One region of the Flavobacterium suzhouense genome, then DNA from elsewhere that is predicted to be linked to it. Evidence: riboswitches for the same ligand, from Rfam matches in the RefSeq annotation. Region 1 holds a riboswitch; the other holds the start of a gene.
What was found. A riboswitch is a leader RNA that binds a small molecule or an ion and turns the genes downstream of it on or off. The one in region 1 is predicted to bind S-adenosylmethionine.
Positions count from the first base shown of each region.

Region 1 (6,955 bases):
TAGGATATTATAAACATGCTAATAACAAGCATGCCTGCCCATCCTTCAAATAACAATGCATAAAAGCTTAAACCCATACAAAATGCGCCCAAAGCAATTACCTTTATTTTTTGGATTCCCTTACGCTCTACATAACCTACGATAGGCATTTCGCAGAGTAATACAAGGAATCCGTTAAAGGACATGAGTAAACCGGTTTGGAACTCTGAAAGACCGTATTGCTTATGATGGTATAAAGGCAAAGTAGAGAAGAGCTGGAAGAATACTGTTGCTGTAATAAAGCTGCAAAACAGAAAAAGCCAGTAAAGCTTATCATTTTTTATAGAACGTTCAATTTTGCTTTCATCTACTGTAACAGCTTCCGGTTTTACTCTTTCTTTTTCTTTGACCAAAAACATAAAGATAAGTATGGAGATAATACACGATGTTCCATCGGCCCAAAACAAACCTTTATAACCTATTCCTAATATTATGAGGCCACCCATTGCGGGTCCGGCCATAAAGCCAAAGTTTACAGCAAGTCTTACAAGAGTAAATGCTCTGGTACGGTTCTCGGGTTTAGCATAAGTACCCAGAGAAACAAACATTGCGGGGCGAAACATATCCGCAATAACCATAATGCTAAACATGGCAATACACAGTCCGGGAAATGTGTTAATATGTTCTATAATAAAGAAAGATGCTCCACTGACAAGCATGCTGAATACCATTACTTTATAGAAGCCTATCTTATCGGTTAATTTACCACCTAACCAGGAACCAATCATAGATCCCGAACCAAAGCAAACCATAACCCATCCTACCTGATCCAGGCTAAAATGCAGGTCTTCATTAAGGTATTTTGAAAGAAAAGGGAATACCATAGTACCGGCACGGTTAATGAAAGTAATGATTGCGAGTATCCATACTTCTCTGGTAAATCCTCTAAAATTATTTATGTAACGGGTGAAAGCCTGCTGAAGCATTTGTTTGATTGATTTCTACAAATTTACAAATGTTAGTGTGCCTAAATAATTATTTTTGCAGAAACCTCATACAGATGAAACTCTTTTTTACAGCTATCGCATTATTCTCATTTATAGCACTCAAAGCACAGGATTGCAGTATCGAAAATTCCATGAAATACCAACAGCAACTGAACAAGGAATATGTAGACCCTTTGGAATCACCGTTGACTCCCAAAGATCTTAAGAAATTCAAATCGCTGGATTTTTATCCTGTAGATATGGCTTATTGCGTAGAGGCAAAATTCGTACGTACACCAGATGAAAAACCTTTTGCAATGCCTACAACAACTGATAGAAAACCTATGTATGTTAAGTATGGAGAGTTGTATTTTACATTACAGGGGAAACAATGCAAGCTGGATATTTTTCAGAATATTGATCTATCAAAAAAAGAAGAGTTTAAAAATTATTTGTTCTTGCCTTTTACTGATTTCACTTCGGGTAATGGTAGTTATGGCGGAGGGAGGTATATAGACCTGCAAAAACCGGATACTGATAAAATAATGATTGATTTTAATACAGCTTATAATCCATACTGTGCTTACAATCATAAATATTCATGTCCTATACCACCTGCTCAAAACGATCTTCAGGTAGAAGTTAAGGCAGGAGTAAAAGCATATGATCATTAAAATAACAAAACCCCATCCGCGGCTGCGGATGGGGTTTGTCTTTTTCATAGCTTTTTTTGGTTGTGAATAGTAGTAGTTTATATTTGAACAGCAATTTCGTTTTGTTGCGCAGCAGTTTCTTTTTCGGTAACAACGTGTTGTAGTATGAACGATCTGTCTCCGGTATTACCTGTCTGTATATCTTTCAGATTTTTAAGGGTTATAGTACCGGTAATATAACCTGATTCATTGTTAGTGTAAGCTTCATCAATAGTTAGAAACTGTTTCTTAAAGGTATCTGCGTCTTCTTTTTTGTGTCTTAGTAATACGCTAAGGTTTACATCGTCAGACAGAACAAGGTTCTCCTTTTGGTTTATCTTTTTATATTCATATCTGTAATCGTAACTAAGAGCAGATATGTCTGATAGCACAGCCGAAGCCGTTGGATGAGCACCTGCGCCCCTTCCTACGAAGAATTGTGTATCGGCAAAGCTTGTTTTGGTAAGTACTCCGTTAAATACATCATCTACGTTAAACAGCCTTTCTTCAGACGATACGAATTTAGGTATTACAAAAGCTGATAATTCACCTTTACTTCCTTTAAAAGCTTGTGCTATCAGTTTTATCTTAAGCCCTTTTTCTTTAGCGTATTTTAGCTCAAGAGGGCCTATGTTATCAATTCCAATATTGAAAAGATCGGCTGGTTTAGCAATGTAACCAAACGAATGAGCTAACAGTATCTGTAACTTGTATTTAGCATCAAATCCGCCTGTGTCAAGAATAGGGTTGCTTTCAGCAAAACCTAAATCCTGTGCCTGTTTTAGTGCATCGTCATACGACAGATTTTCTGCAAATGTCTTTGTAAGGATATAATTGGTAGAACCGTTTACAATTCCTTCGATAGACTCTAAAAGATCGTTATCATAGTACTCTTCAAGATTTCTGATGATTGGAATACTGGCGCATGCAGCAGCTTCATAAAGCAAAGGAACATTGTGTTTTTCCTGTAGTTCTAACAGTTCAGTAAAATGTTCGGCAATCATCTTTTTGTTTGCAGATACTACTGCTTTTCCTCTTTTCAGCGCTTCTGATACGATTTCAAATGCTGCATCGGCATCATCTATAAGTTCTACAACAACGTTAATCTCATCATCGTTAAGGATATCGTTTTTATCGAAAGTAAAATTCTCGCTACCTATTTCCCTCGGCTTGTTTTTGTCCTTGACACAAATGTTTTTGATGTTAGCTTTAAGTCCGGGAGTTTTTTGCAATACTTCGTAAAGACCAAATCCTACGCATCCAAAACCATACAGGCCTATATTTAAAGTTTTTCTTGACATGAATTAAATCTATTATACAGCAGCTGTTGCGTTTTTGTTACTACTTTGTTTTACAGCGATTTCAAGAGCCTGCTTCAGGTCTTCAATAAGATCATCAGCGTCTTCAAGGCCAACTGATAAACGGATAAGGCTATCGGTTACACCAGAGCTGTATCGTTTTTCAGTCGGAATAGATTTATGAGTCATTTCACATGGCAGACAGCAAAGGCTTTTTACTCCACCAAGGCTTTCTGCAAGCTTAAACAGTTTTGTGTTGCTAACAATTGCAGAAGCAATTTCTTTATCATCAATTACAAGGTCGAAAGCAATTACACCGCCAAAATATTTTTGCTGGCTTTTAGCGATCTCATGGTTGTGGTGTGATGGCAGTCCCGGGTAATAAACATTTTTGATTAGTTTTTCTTCCAGCAGGAATTCTGCAATTTTTTGAGCATTCTCGGCATGTTGCTTAATACGAAGTGTTAACGTTTCAATTCCACGAATAGCTAACCAACTGTCAAATGGTCCAAGTATTGCCCCTGATGCATTTTGAATAAATTTGATTTTGTCTCCAAGTTCCTGAGTTGAAGTTACTACAAGTCCGGCAATAAGGTCGCTATGCCCGGCAAGGTATTTAGTAGCACTGTGAATTACAATATCAGCACCAAGAGTAAGTGGTTTTTGAGCAGCAGGCGAAGCAAATGTGTTGTCTACACAAAGAAGTACATCGTTTGCTTTAGCAATAGCTGCAATAGCTTTTATATCAGAAATTTTAAGCGTTGGGTTTGTTGGCGATTCAATCCAGATAAGTTTTGTTTTATCCGTGATTGCATCAGCTACATTTTGTGCATTGGTGGTGTCAACATATTTGATGCTGATCCCAAATTTCTGGTAAATATGAGTAAACAATCTGAAAGCACCTCCGTAAATATCGTCTACTGCAATAACCTCGTCACCTGCTTCAAGAAGTTTGATGACAGCATCGATAGCTGCCAGTCCGCTGGCAAATGCGTAACCGTTTGTTCCGTTTTCAAGTTTAGCGATAGTATCTTCAAGAACTTTACGTGTGGGGTTGTTGCTTCTTGCGTAATCGTAGCCTTTATGAACACCCGGTGCATCCTGAACGAATGTTGAAGTTTGGTATATTGGTGTAGAAATTGAACCTGTTAGTGGATCTACCGGAATGCTGTGTAAAATTTGAGTTTGCTCTTTCATTTTGTTTTTAATTTTAGTTTGTAAATTTTTTCTGTCAGTAAAAAACATCCTAAAACCAGTTATCGAAAGAGCATAAAATAAAAAATGCTCTCCCGATAAGTCAGAAGAGCATATAATATTTTGTGGTATTATGTACAATTTCTAAGCTTATCTTTCCGCTGCCAGGCAACGGTTGAATGTGGCACCTTATACGCACGATTGCGAACAGGTTGCCAAGACGTCATAGGGTCAATTCCCTCGGTCTTTCTGGATAAGAATAATTTTTTAAAGAACTTGCTGCAAATTTAGGTCACAAAAAATGTAAAAACCAAATAAAATTTAAAATATTTTTTAGTTATCTGATTTAAAACGTTTTAGTGGTGGTTTTTTTATTTGTAAATTTGAGAAAAGGTGATTAAAATTATGGCAACAAGTGCCAAAGAAAGACCTAAAAAATTCAATTTGGATAACTTTTCCTTAAAAATGAATATTCCAACAAGGCTTCCAAGAACAATTACCCCCATATTCATGGCAGCAAAAACCGTTGATGGATTTTCTGAAAATTCTTTATGTGCCATCAGATAAAAGAGAATATTACCGAAGTTAAAGATGCCTACCAATGATCCAAAAGCAAAATTTATAAGGTCTATTTTAACTCTTTCAAAGATTATTTTATACAGTGCTATAATAGAGATTACTAAAAGTGCACCGCAAAAAACAACAAAAAGGGAAGTTGTAAAGGGTAGTGAGGTTTGTATGGCTATTTGTTTAAAAAGCACATCTATTATACCAAAACCAATGAGAACCACGGCAGGGTATATCCATTCTTTATTAGTATTTTCATCTTTTTTGGAAAGGATAAGCAGAATTGCCGGGAAACCTACGCCAAGTCCTATAATTTTAAGTAAATTAAAATCTTCTTTGAAAATGAAACATGCAGCAAGTATCGGTATAAAAAGGGAGAGACGTTGGGCTGCATCTGTTTTTACGATGCCCATCCGGTTTATGGAAGAAGCCAGAAAAAGGAATATCGCAGGCAATAACACCATTAATGGTAAATAAATTTGCCAGGGAGCGTTGGTGTCTACATGTTTTAGATCAGGATTAAAGAAAAGGTGACAAAAAAGCAGAGCAAAAACGTAATTCCATAGTACTACCTGGGTCAGAGAAATACCATATCGTCTTGCCGTTTTAAAAATTATGCCTACAGATACGCTGCAGACAATACTGAGTATTAAAAAGAACATTGTATTCGTTTTTTTGGTAAACAAAAATAGTGTTTTGTAGTATTCATCGCTGTTTTTAATCGATTCTTTTGTACATTTGATAGATAATTGCCCCTTTTAATGAATAAGCTTAAAGTACAAATTTATGACAGATCCCGGGGAATGATAGCATTCTGTATCTCTTATCTCAATGGGAACTTGCTGAAATTTGGGCAGAAATCAGAGTAGTGATGAAAAAGGTTATGTTGTTGATACTACTGTTTACAAGTGCTTTAGGTTTCGCACAGGAAGATGCCTGGATTTATTTTAAAGACAAACCGGATGCTGATTATTACTTAGCCAATCCGACTGAGATGCTATCCCAAAAAGCTTTGGATAGAAGGGCAAGGCAAAATATTCTCCTTGATGAAAAAGATATTCCAATTCATGCAGATTATCTAAATGTGATTAAAGAATCGACCGGTGTTACCGTCATGTCTAAATCGAAATGGCTTAACGCTATCCATGTACGTGGTGAAAGAGACAATATTGAACTGCTAAAGGCTAACAGCTTTGTAGATCATATTGATTATGCGGATAAATCTCTTAATACGTCAAGAATCAGTATTCAAAATCAGGTTGTGTCAGCCAATAAAAATCTTGAAACACAAATTGATTTTAATTACGGAAATTCTGCTAATCAGATACAAATGCTTAACGGACAATTGTTGCATCAATCAGATTACACAGGCAAAGGAATTACCATTGCTGTGTTAGATGCAGGCTTTCCGGGAGTAAATACAACACAGCCATTTCAGCGAATGCGGGATAATGGTCAGATTAAAGGAGGTTATGATTTTGTAGCGCGTTCTGAGGATTATTATCAGGGAGGTACGCATGGCACACTAGTATTGTCTACAATGGCAGGTTATGTAGAGGGACAATTGACAGGTACAGCCCCTGATGCTTTTTATTACCTTTTCAGGACTGAGGATGCTACCAGTGAAAATCCGGTAGAAGAATCTTACTGGGTTGAAGCAGCAGAAGCAGCCGACAGTCTTGGTGTAGATATAATCAATACATCATTAGGTTATTTTGTATATGATAACGGACGTTACAGCCATACTTACGAACAAATGGATGGCCAAACGGCATTTATTACTCGTGGTGCTGACATTGCAGTTTCGCGAGGGATATTTTGTGTGGTTTCTGCCGGGAACTCTGCCAATACGATAAATCCGCATATTCCAGCTCCCGCAGATGCTCCCGGGGTACTCACTGTTGGGGCTGTAGACCTAAACGAAATGTATGTGAGTTTTAGTTCCATAGGTCCTACAGCTGATAACCGCCTTAAGCCCGATGTTATGGCGAAAGGTTATCAGGCAACTTTAGCAACTCCAGAGGGTACTATTGGCGTTGCAAGCGGAACATCATTTTCGAGCCCTATAACGGCAGGATTGGTTGCTTGTTTATGGCAGGCATTACCTGATAAAACCAATACAGAATTACGTGAACTCATAAAAGAGTCTGCTGACAGGTATAGTGAGCCCAATAATCAATACGGTTACGGTATTCCTGATTTTAGCCTTGCAATGCAAAAAGCTATGGGACTTACCGAT
Region 1 is NZ_JBHUMD010000029.1:12,587-19,541, forward strand. It holds gene ACFSR3_RS15020 (MDR family MFS transporter) at 1-965, opposite strand, end outside; gene ACFSR3_RS15025 (DUF1684 domain-containing protein) at 1,040-1,639, shown strand; gene ACFSR3_RS15030 (homoserine dehydrogenase) at 1,717-2,958, opposite strand; gene ACFSR3_RS15035 (trans-sulfuration enzyme family protein) at 2,971-4,152, opposite strand; SAM riboswitch class I at 4,297-4,409, opposite strand; gene ACFSR3_RS15040 (DMT family transporter) at 4,521-5,378, opposite strand; gene ACFSR3_RS15045 (S8 family serine peptidase) at 5,588-6,955, shown strand, end outside.

Region 2 (6,955 bases), on a different contig from region 1:
CCTCCCATAAAACTTTTTCAGCTTCAGTGGGTATATTCCTCATTGTTTTACAAAACTCTTTTAAGAGTCCGTAATTAACAGGATTAGCCGTTTTCCAATAGAGTTCTCCTTTGACGTCCTGCTTGGGAGTTCCCCCTTTGGGGGCGGAGGGGGCTTGTCTTTTTGCTTCTTCAATAAACGGAAGCAGATAGGCTACCGCTTTTTTCATTACACGTGCCGATTTTACCACCTGTGGCAGGAACATTTTTCCGCTTCCGAAAAGGTCACCCACTACATTCATACCATTCATCAGGTTGATCTCAATAACCTCAATAGGTTTTGATGCCTGCTGTCTTGCCTCCTCAACATCGATCTCGATGAATTCGTCAAGGCCTTTTACAAGCGCATGCGTAAGCCTTTCCTGTACCGGAAGCGAACGCCATTCCTGAGCCTGCTTTTCATTTACCTTAGCATCTCCGGTTACATTTTCGGCAAATGCCAAAAGACGTTCGGTAGCATCATCACGTCGGTCAAGCAATACATCTTCGATATGCTCCAGAAGGTCTTTCGGAATCTCGTCGTAGATCTCAAGCATTTCCGGATTAACGATACCCATATCCATACCGTGCGCAATGGCATGATATAAAAACGCCGAGTGCATCGCTTCCCTTACCTTATCATTACCACGAAAAGAGAATGAAACATTGCTCACTCCCCCACTCACGTGGGCATACGGCAGGTTTTCACGAATCCATTTGGCAGCAAGGAAAAAGTCGAGTGCATTTTTGCGGTGTTCTTCCATACCTGTTGCCACAGGAAATATATTCGGGTCAAAAATGATATCCTCGGGCGCAAAGCCTACTTTATCAACCAGTATATCATACGATCGTTTGCATATCTCGATACGTCTTTCATAAGTGTCTGCCTGACCTACCTCATCAAAGGCCATAACAATTACGGCAGCACCATAACGTTTTACTTTTTTAGCATGAGCTATAAATAATTCCTCACCCTCTTTAAGGCTGATGGAATTTACCACACTCTTACCCTGCGTAACTTTAAGCCCTGCCTCGATAATTTCCCATTTAGAGCTATCGATCATCACAGGAACACGGGCAATATCCGGCTCAGATGCGATGAGATTCAGGAACGTAGTCATGGCATGCACGCCATCCAGCATCCCCTCGTCCATATTGATATCGATGATCTGGGCACCACCATCTACCTGTGCACGGGCAATATCAAGAGCCTCCTCATATTTCTCTTCTTTAATAAGACGGAGGAATTTTCGCGAACCCGTAACGTTTGTACGCTCGCCTATATTCACAAAGTTGCTCTCAGGTGTAACAATAAGTGGCTCTAATCCCGAGAGTTTCAAATATCTTTCAGTCACTTTCATTTATACAGCAATCTCACTTTTTCGGGGTTTGTATTCAGAGGCTACCTCTGCTATAAGACGGATATGTTCCGGCGTAGTGCCACAGCATCCGCCAATGATATTGATAAGGTTATCGTCAAGGTATTCTTTAATGAGTACCTGCATTTCTTCAGCGGTTTGGTCGTACTGGCCAAAGGCATTGGGCAGTCCCGCATTAGGGTGTGCCGAAATACTGAACGAAGTATTATGCGCCAGTCTTTTCAGGTAAGGTTTCAACTGGTCAGCACCAAGGGCGCAGTTAAAACCAACACTCAATAATGGTAAATGCGATATGGATATAAGGAAAGCCTCAACCGTTTGCCCAGAAAGCGTGCGACCTGAAGCATCGGTAATCGTACCGCTCACCATAATAGGAATATCCAGACCTAATTCATCTTTTACTTCTTCTATAGCAAAAAGAGCTGCTTTGGCATTCAGCGTATCAAAAATGGTTTCAACCAAAAGCACATCACAACCGCCATCAATAAGTGCTTTTACCTGCTCTTTGTAAGCAATCAGCAAATCATCAAAGGTCACAGCACGGAAACCCGGATCGTTTACGTCGGGGCTCATACTGGCTGTACGGTTAGTCGGACCTATAGAACCTGCAACAAAACGGGGCTTATGAGGCTCCTTTGCCGTAAACTCATCAGCTACCTCGCGGGCTATGCGAGCCGACTCATAATTCAGTTCATACACCAGATCTTCCATATGGTAATCTGCCATACCGATAGTAGTTCCCGAAAACGTATTGGTCTCTACAATATCGGCACCTGCCGCAAAATATTGGGCATGCACATCGCGAATAGCCTGTGGCTGCGTAAGCGACAACAGGTCGTTATTACCTTTTAAGGGGTGTGGAAAATCTTTGAAACGCTCTCCGCGAAAATCTTCTTCCGAAAAATTATAGCGCTGCAGCATGGTGCCCATAGCTCCGTCGAGCACGAGTATCCTTTCATTTATGGCGTCTTGTATTTTTGACATTTTTACAGTTTCGGGTTTATGGTTTGGCGTTCAGAGTTACTTCTGAGCACCTTGAAAAAATCCCATAACAAAACAGCAAACGACCTCAGGGTTATGAATCCTGCGTTCATTACCGTTGTACTTAAATTATGTCATCAAAATTGGGAGTTGGAATATTGCGAAGAGCAATATTACGTGTGTTATCTATCCGCGCTGTAGCTTGGTAGAATTTAGCACCTTCTTTAGAGATAAAGGGTTGCTAAGGCTTCATCGGGTCTATTCCCTCTGCCTTTCGTGATAACATATCAGTGTGTTAAAGAACACTGCAAAGAAACAACATAAATTTGTGGTTTGCAAATTTGTTTTATTTTCGTAGGACAGATTCCAATTATCTAAACAACAATGAAACCTAAACTGGATTTTACAGGAGGAAATAATAGCTGGTTTGACTTATGGCACACTCATATAGATTTTGACGGTGAAGGAAATAAAAGTCCCGAGTTAAGAAAGATTTATTTGAATAAACTGCTTACAACATTCATAGAACTTAAATCAGAATTAAGAGATTACCCTTATAAATTTCAAATTTGGATCCTTCTTAATGAAAATGATAGCTCTGAAGATGGAGTTTATATACACACCAAAAATCCCAATGAAGATAATTTTCCTTTGAAGATAACTTCTGATAATAATTACCAACCGAATAATACAGTCATTAAAGAATTTATAGCACAAACAGGCTTAAGATCAATTAGTGTAAATCATAATGAGAATATATATTTTTACCTTTACGATGACACTTTTGGCGAAACCTTACTGTAAAAATAACCCTATGACCACCAACCCATTCAACCCCTTTCCTATCCTAACCACCGAAAAGCTCCTCCTCAGGAAAATTTCACCAGATGATGATCAGGCTATTTACCTGCAACGTTCCAGCCCGGTTGTAAACAAATATATTGCACGCACTCCTGTTGCTGATATTACCGAAGCTCAGGCATGGATCGCAAGGATAAACAATAATGTAGATTTAGGACTAAGCATCAACTGGGCGATTACCCTTAAAGATAGCGGAACTTTTATCGGACTCATCTGCCTGTGGAATTTCTCTGAAGACCGCACTATTGCCGAAACGGGTTATGAGTTATCTCCTGCATATCATGGTAAAGGCTATATGAACGAGGCATTGCAATGTGTATTGGACTATGGTTTCTCTAAACTCAACCTGAAAACCATTACCGCCTATACCCATTGGGAAAACAAAAAATCATTAGCACTTTTAAAAAAGATTGGTTTCATCTGGAACGAGGGCGAAATTGATGAAGGCTTTCCGCATAATGTGATCTACTCCATATCAAAATAAAAAAGACAGGCACATTACCACCTGTCTTTTTAAAAACCAAACCAATCTAATTACGGGCTGCCTTATGCTACAGCCTTTGTTTTCTGGGCAATCGCCAGTATCGCTTCAAAAAGCTCATGAGCTGCTGCCTTATCATTACCTTTGGGCAGATCGATAAAATTATAATCGAGACCGCGGTTTAGAGCGGTACGTAATACTTCGCTTTCAAAATCAGGATGCTGATTTTTGAGATTATCATTTATTGATACCAGGTTAAATCCACTTTTTACAAGTCCGGCATATTCTTTTATAAACTCAGCACTTCCGGTAGCATCTACCGCAACAACATTTTCCAGGTTATTGGCATATACGTAATCCACAACGTTTTCCAGATTAAACGGAATACTGAACTGTATAAAATTCGCTTCCCATGAATATTTAGCACCTTCTTTCTCAAAAAACGCTACTGTTGAGTTAGTAATTACAGGAAACCTGATATCTATCTGTTCCTCTATGGCAAGTTCTTTACGGCTTTTTACCGCTTTATTTATGAGAGCACTCCCGGCCTTACCGATTCCAAAAAGCACTATGTTTATCTTATGGTTCATGAGATTAATTTTAAAAAAAAGAAACGGCCTCTAGCCCATCCAGAGGCCGTTTTCTTAACAAACAAACAAAAAACAACTTATAACAAAACTTATATTTTTGGCCTCTAACACACCCCTAACCCCTCTCAAGAGGGGAACTCTTACTCTTATGCAGCCACTGTTGCTAAGGTTGGAGTGAAGCTGGTTCCCCTCTTGAGAGGGGCTAGGGGGTGTGTTTCAATTCATGTTCTAATTATAGGAATACTCCTTAAACAGCGTCACGTCTACCGGGGTGTTATTCACCAGATTATCATAAACCGGGCTTCGTCGCTGTACTTCCTTAAGCCATTCCTGCAGTGTTTCCAAACTGGTGGCCGCAGCAGGCTTAAGTGTAATTTCTATGTTATTAAACCCCGGCCTGCTCTTCCCTTTTTTAGGCTCGTTCAGGTTTCCGGTTATTTCAATCTGCAAAGACCTCAACGTAATGCCCTGCTCATTAGCCACCTGTTGCCCAAGTGCGTTAATACAGCCTGCAAAACCTGCAAGGATATATTCGTAAGGGTTTGGCCCTTCCAACTCGGGATATTTTGAATTTTCGCTAATGCGAAGGTTAGCGTTTAATGTCTTTACGACAAACTGGCTGTTGTTACCTGAGTAACCTAAAACGTTGATGGAATTTGAGTTCATAGCTGTAAAATTTATAATTTGTGAAAAGATGGATTTTAAAAAAAAAGGTCCTTTTGGCTGGGAAAACCAAAAGGACCTGACACTTGAATTTGAAAACTAAGATCTATGTCGAATACTTTTGGCAACATCGTAAAATCATAATACACCATGTGATGCACCATGTACATGTACAGAATGTGCAATAAAAATGGTTGAATATGTTAGAAAATGTTTTCATCGTATTGTTCAAAAATATTGTAATAAAAAAGCCCCTGCTGTTGCAGGGGCTTTAAGTGTTATATAATTTTAAATCTAAAATTAGTCAACAGTTACCCCTGCAGAATCTTTCCACATAAAGAAGTAAGTATGACAAATAATTGATTTCATTTTTTTCTCAGATTTTGATACCACAAACTTCGAAAGTATTTTTTACCTGACCAAACAAAATTTTAAATTTTAACATATATCGTTTTCGAAAACAAGGTATTAAATATTATATATTTAAACTTTTTCAGCCCAATGCTGATTTTAACATTTTATCAAAACCCGATCCTGTTTCGTTTTGCGTAACTATCTAAAATTAAAATACTAAATCAGTTTTTTTTATTCAGATTAGGTTTTTACCTTTGTGGCATAAAATTAGAGGAAAGATTTGACTGATTGCGACCTCATGAAAAAATGCTAAAGCAGGACCTCCCTACTTTTTAGCCGTATCGCAATCTCTTTACTCTACTAAAATTATAGAGAATACTATGGCTTATTTATTTACGTCAGAATCAGTGAGCGAAGGGCATCCTGATAAAATTGCTGACCAAATTTCAGATGCACTGATTGACAACTTCCTTGCTTTCGACCCTGAGTCTAAAGTTGCATGCGAAACCCTTGTTACTACAGGACAGGTTATTCTTGCAGGTGAGGTAAAATCTAAAATATATCTTGATGTACAGCAGATAGCACGTGATGTTATCCGTAAAATTGGGTACACTAAGAGCGAGTATATGTTTGAAGCTAACTCTTGCGGCGTGCTTAGTGCTATTCACGAGCAGTCTCAGGACATTAACCAGGGTGTAGACCGTGCCAGTAAAGAAGATCAGGGCGCAGGAGACCAGGGTATGATGTTTGGTTATGCTACAAACGAAACTGAAGACTATATGCCTTTAGCGCTTAACCTGTCGCACAAACTGCTTCAGGAACTTGCTGCACTTCGTCGTGAGAACAGCGAAATCGCATATCTTCGCCCGGATGCAAAATCTCAGGTAACCCTTGAGTATGACAATAACAACAAGCCTGTGCGCATTGATGCTATTGTTATCTCTACACAGCACGATGATTTTGCTGACGAGCCTGCAATGCTTGCAAAAATCAAAAAAGACATTATTGAGATTCTTATACCAAGGGTAATTAAAAACAATCCTCAGTATGCGCATCTTTTCAATGATAAGATCGAGTACCACATCAACCCTACAGGTAAATTTGTAATCGGTGGACCTCACGGTGATACAGGACTTACAGGAAGAAAAATCATTGTAGATACTTACGGTGGTAAAGGTGCTCACGGTGGTGGTGCTTTCTCAGGAAAAGACCCAAGTAAAGTAGACCGTAGTGCTGCTTATGCAACACGCCATATTGCTAAAAACCTGGTAGCAGCAGGTGTTGCAGATGAAATCCTTGTACAGGTTTCTTATGCTATTGGTGTTGCTAAACCAATGGGTATTTACATAAACACATATGGCACTTCTAAATTAAGCCTTACCGATGGTGAGATCGCTAAAAAAGTAGAAGAATTGTTTGATATGCGTCCTTACTTTATCGAGCAACGCCTTAAACTTAGAAATCCTATATACAGTGAAACTGCTGCTTACGGACACATGGGCCGCAAGCCTGAAACTGTTACCAAAACCTTTAAATCGCCTAGCGGTGAAGAGAAACAGATAACTGTTGAGTTGTTTACATGGGAAAAATTAGACTATGTAGAAAAAGTAAAAGCTACTTTTGGAATAT
Region 2 is NZ_JBHUMD010000007.1:510,145-517,099, reverse strand. It holds gene ACFSR3_RS07600 (vitamin B12 dependent-methionine synthase activation domain-containing protein) at 1-1,378, opposite strand, end outside; gene ACFSR3_RS07595 (homocysteine S-methyltransferase family protein) at 1,379-2,380, opposite strand; SAM riboswitch class I at 2,557-2,663, opposite strand; gene ACFSR3_RS07590 (hypothetical protein) at 2,762-3,181, shown strand; gene ACFSR3_RS07585 (GNAT family N-acetyltransferase) at 3,192-3,722, shown strand; gene ACFSR3_RS07580 (hypothetical protein) at 3,785-4,309, opposite strand; gene ACFSR3_RS07575 (OsmC family protein) at 4,538-4,975, opposite strand; gene metK (methionine adenosyltransferase) at 5,707-6,955, shown strand, end outside.
Region 2: it holds a riboswitch for S-adenosylmethionine, as region 1 does, so the genes downstream of both, ACFSR3_RS07595 (homocysteine S-methyltransferase family protein) here and ACFSR3_RS15035 (trans-sulfuration enzyme family protein) in region 1, are expected to answer to the same signal.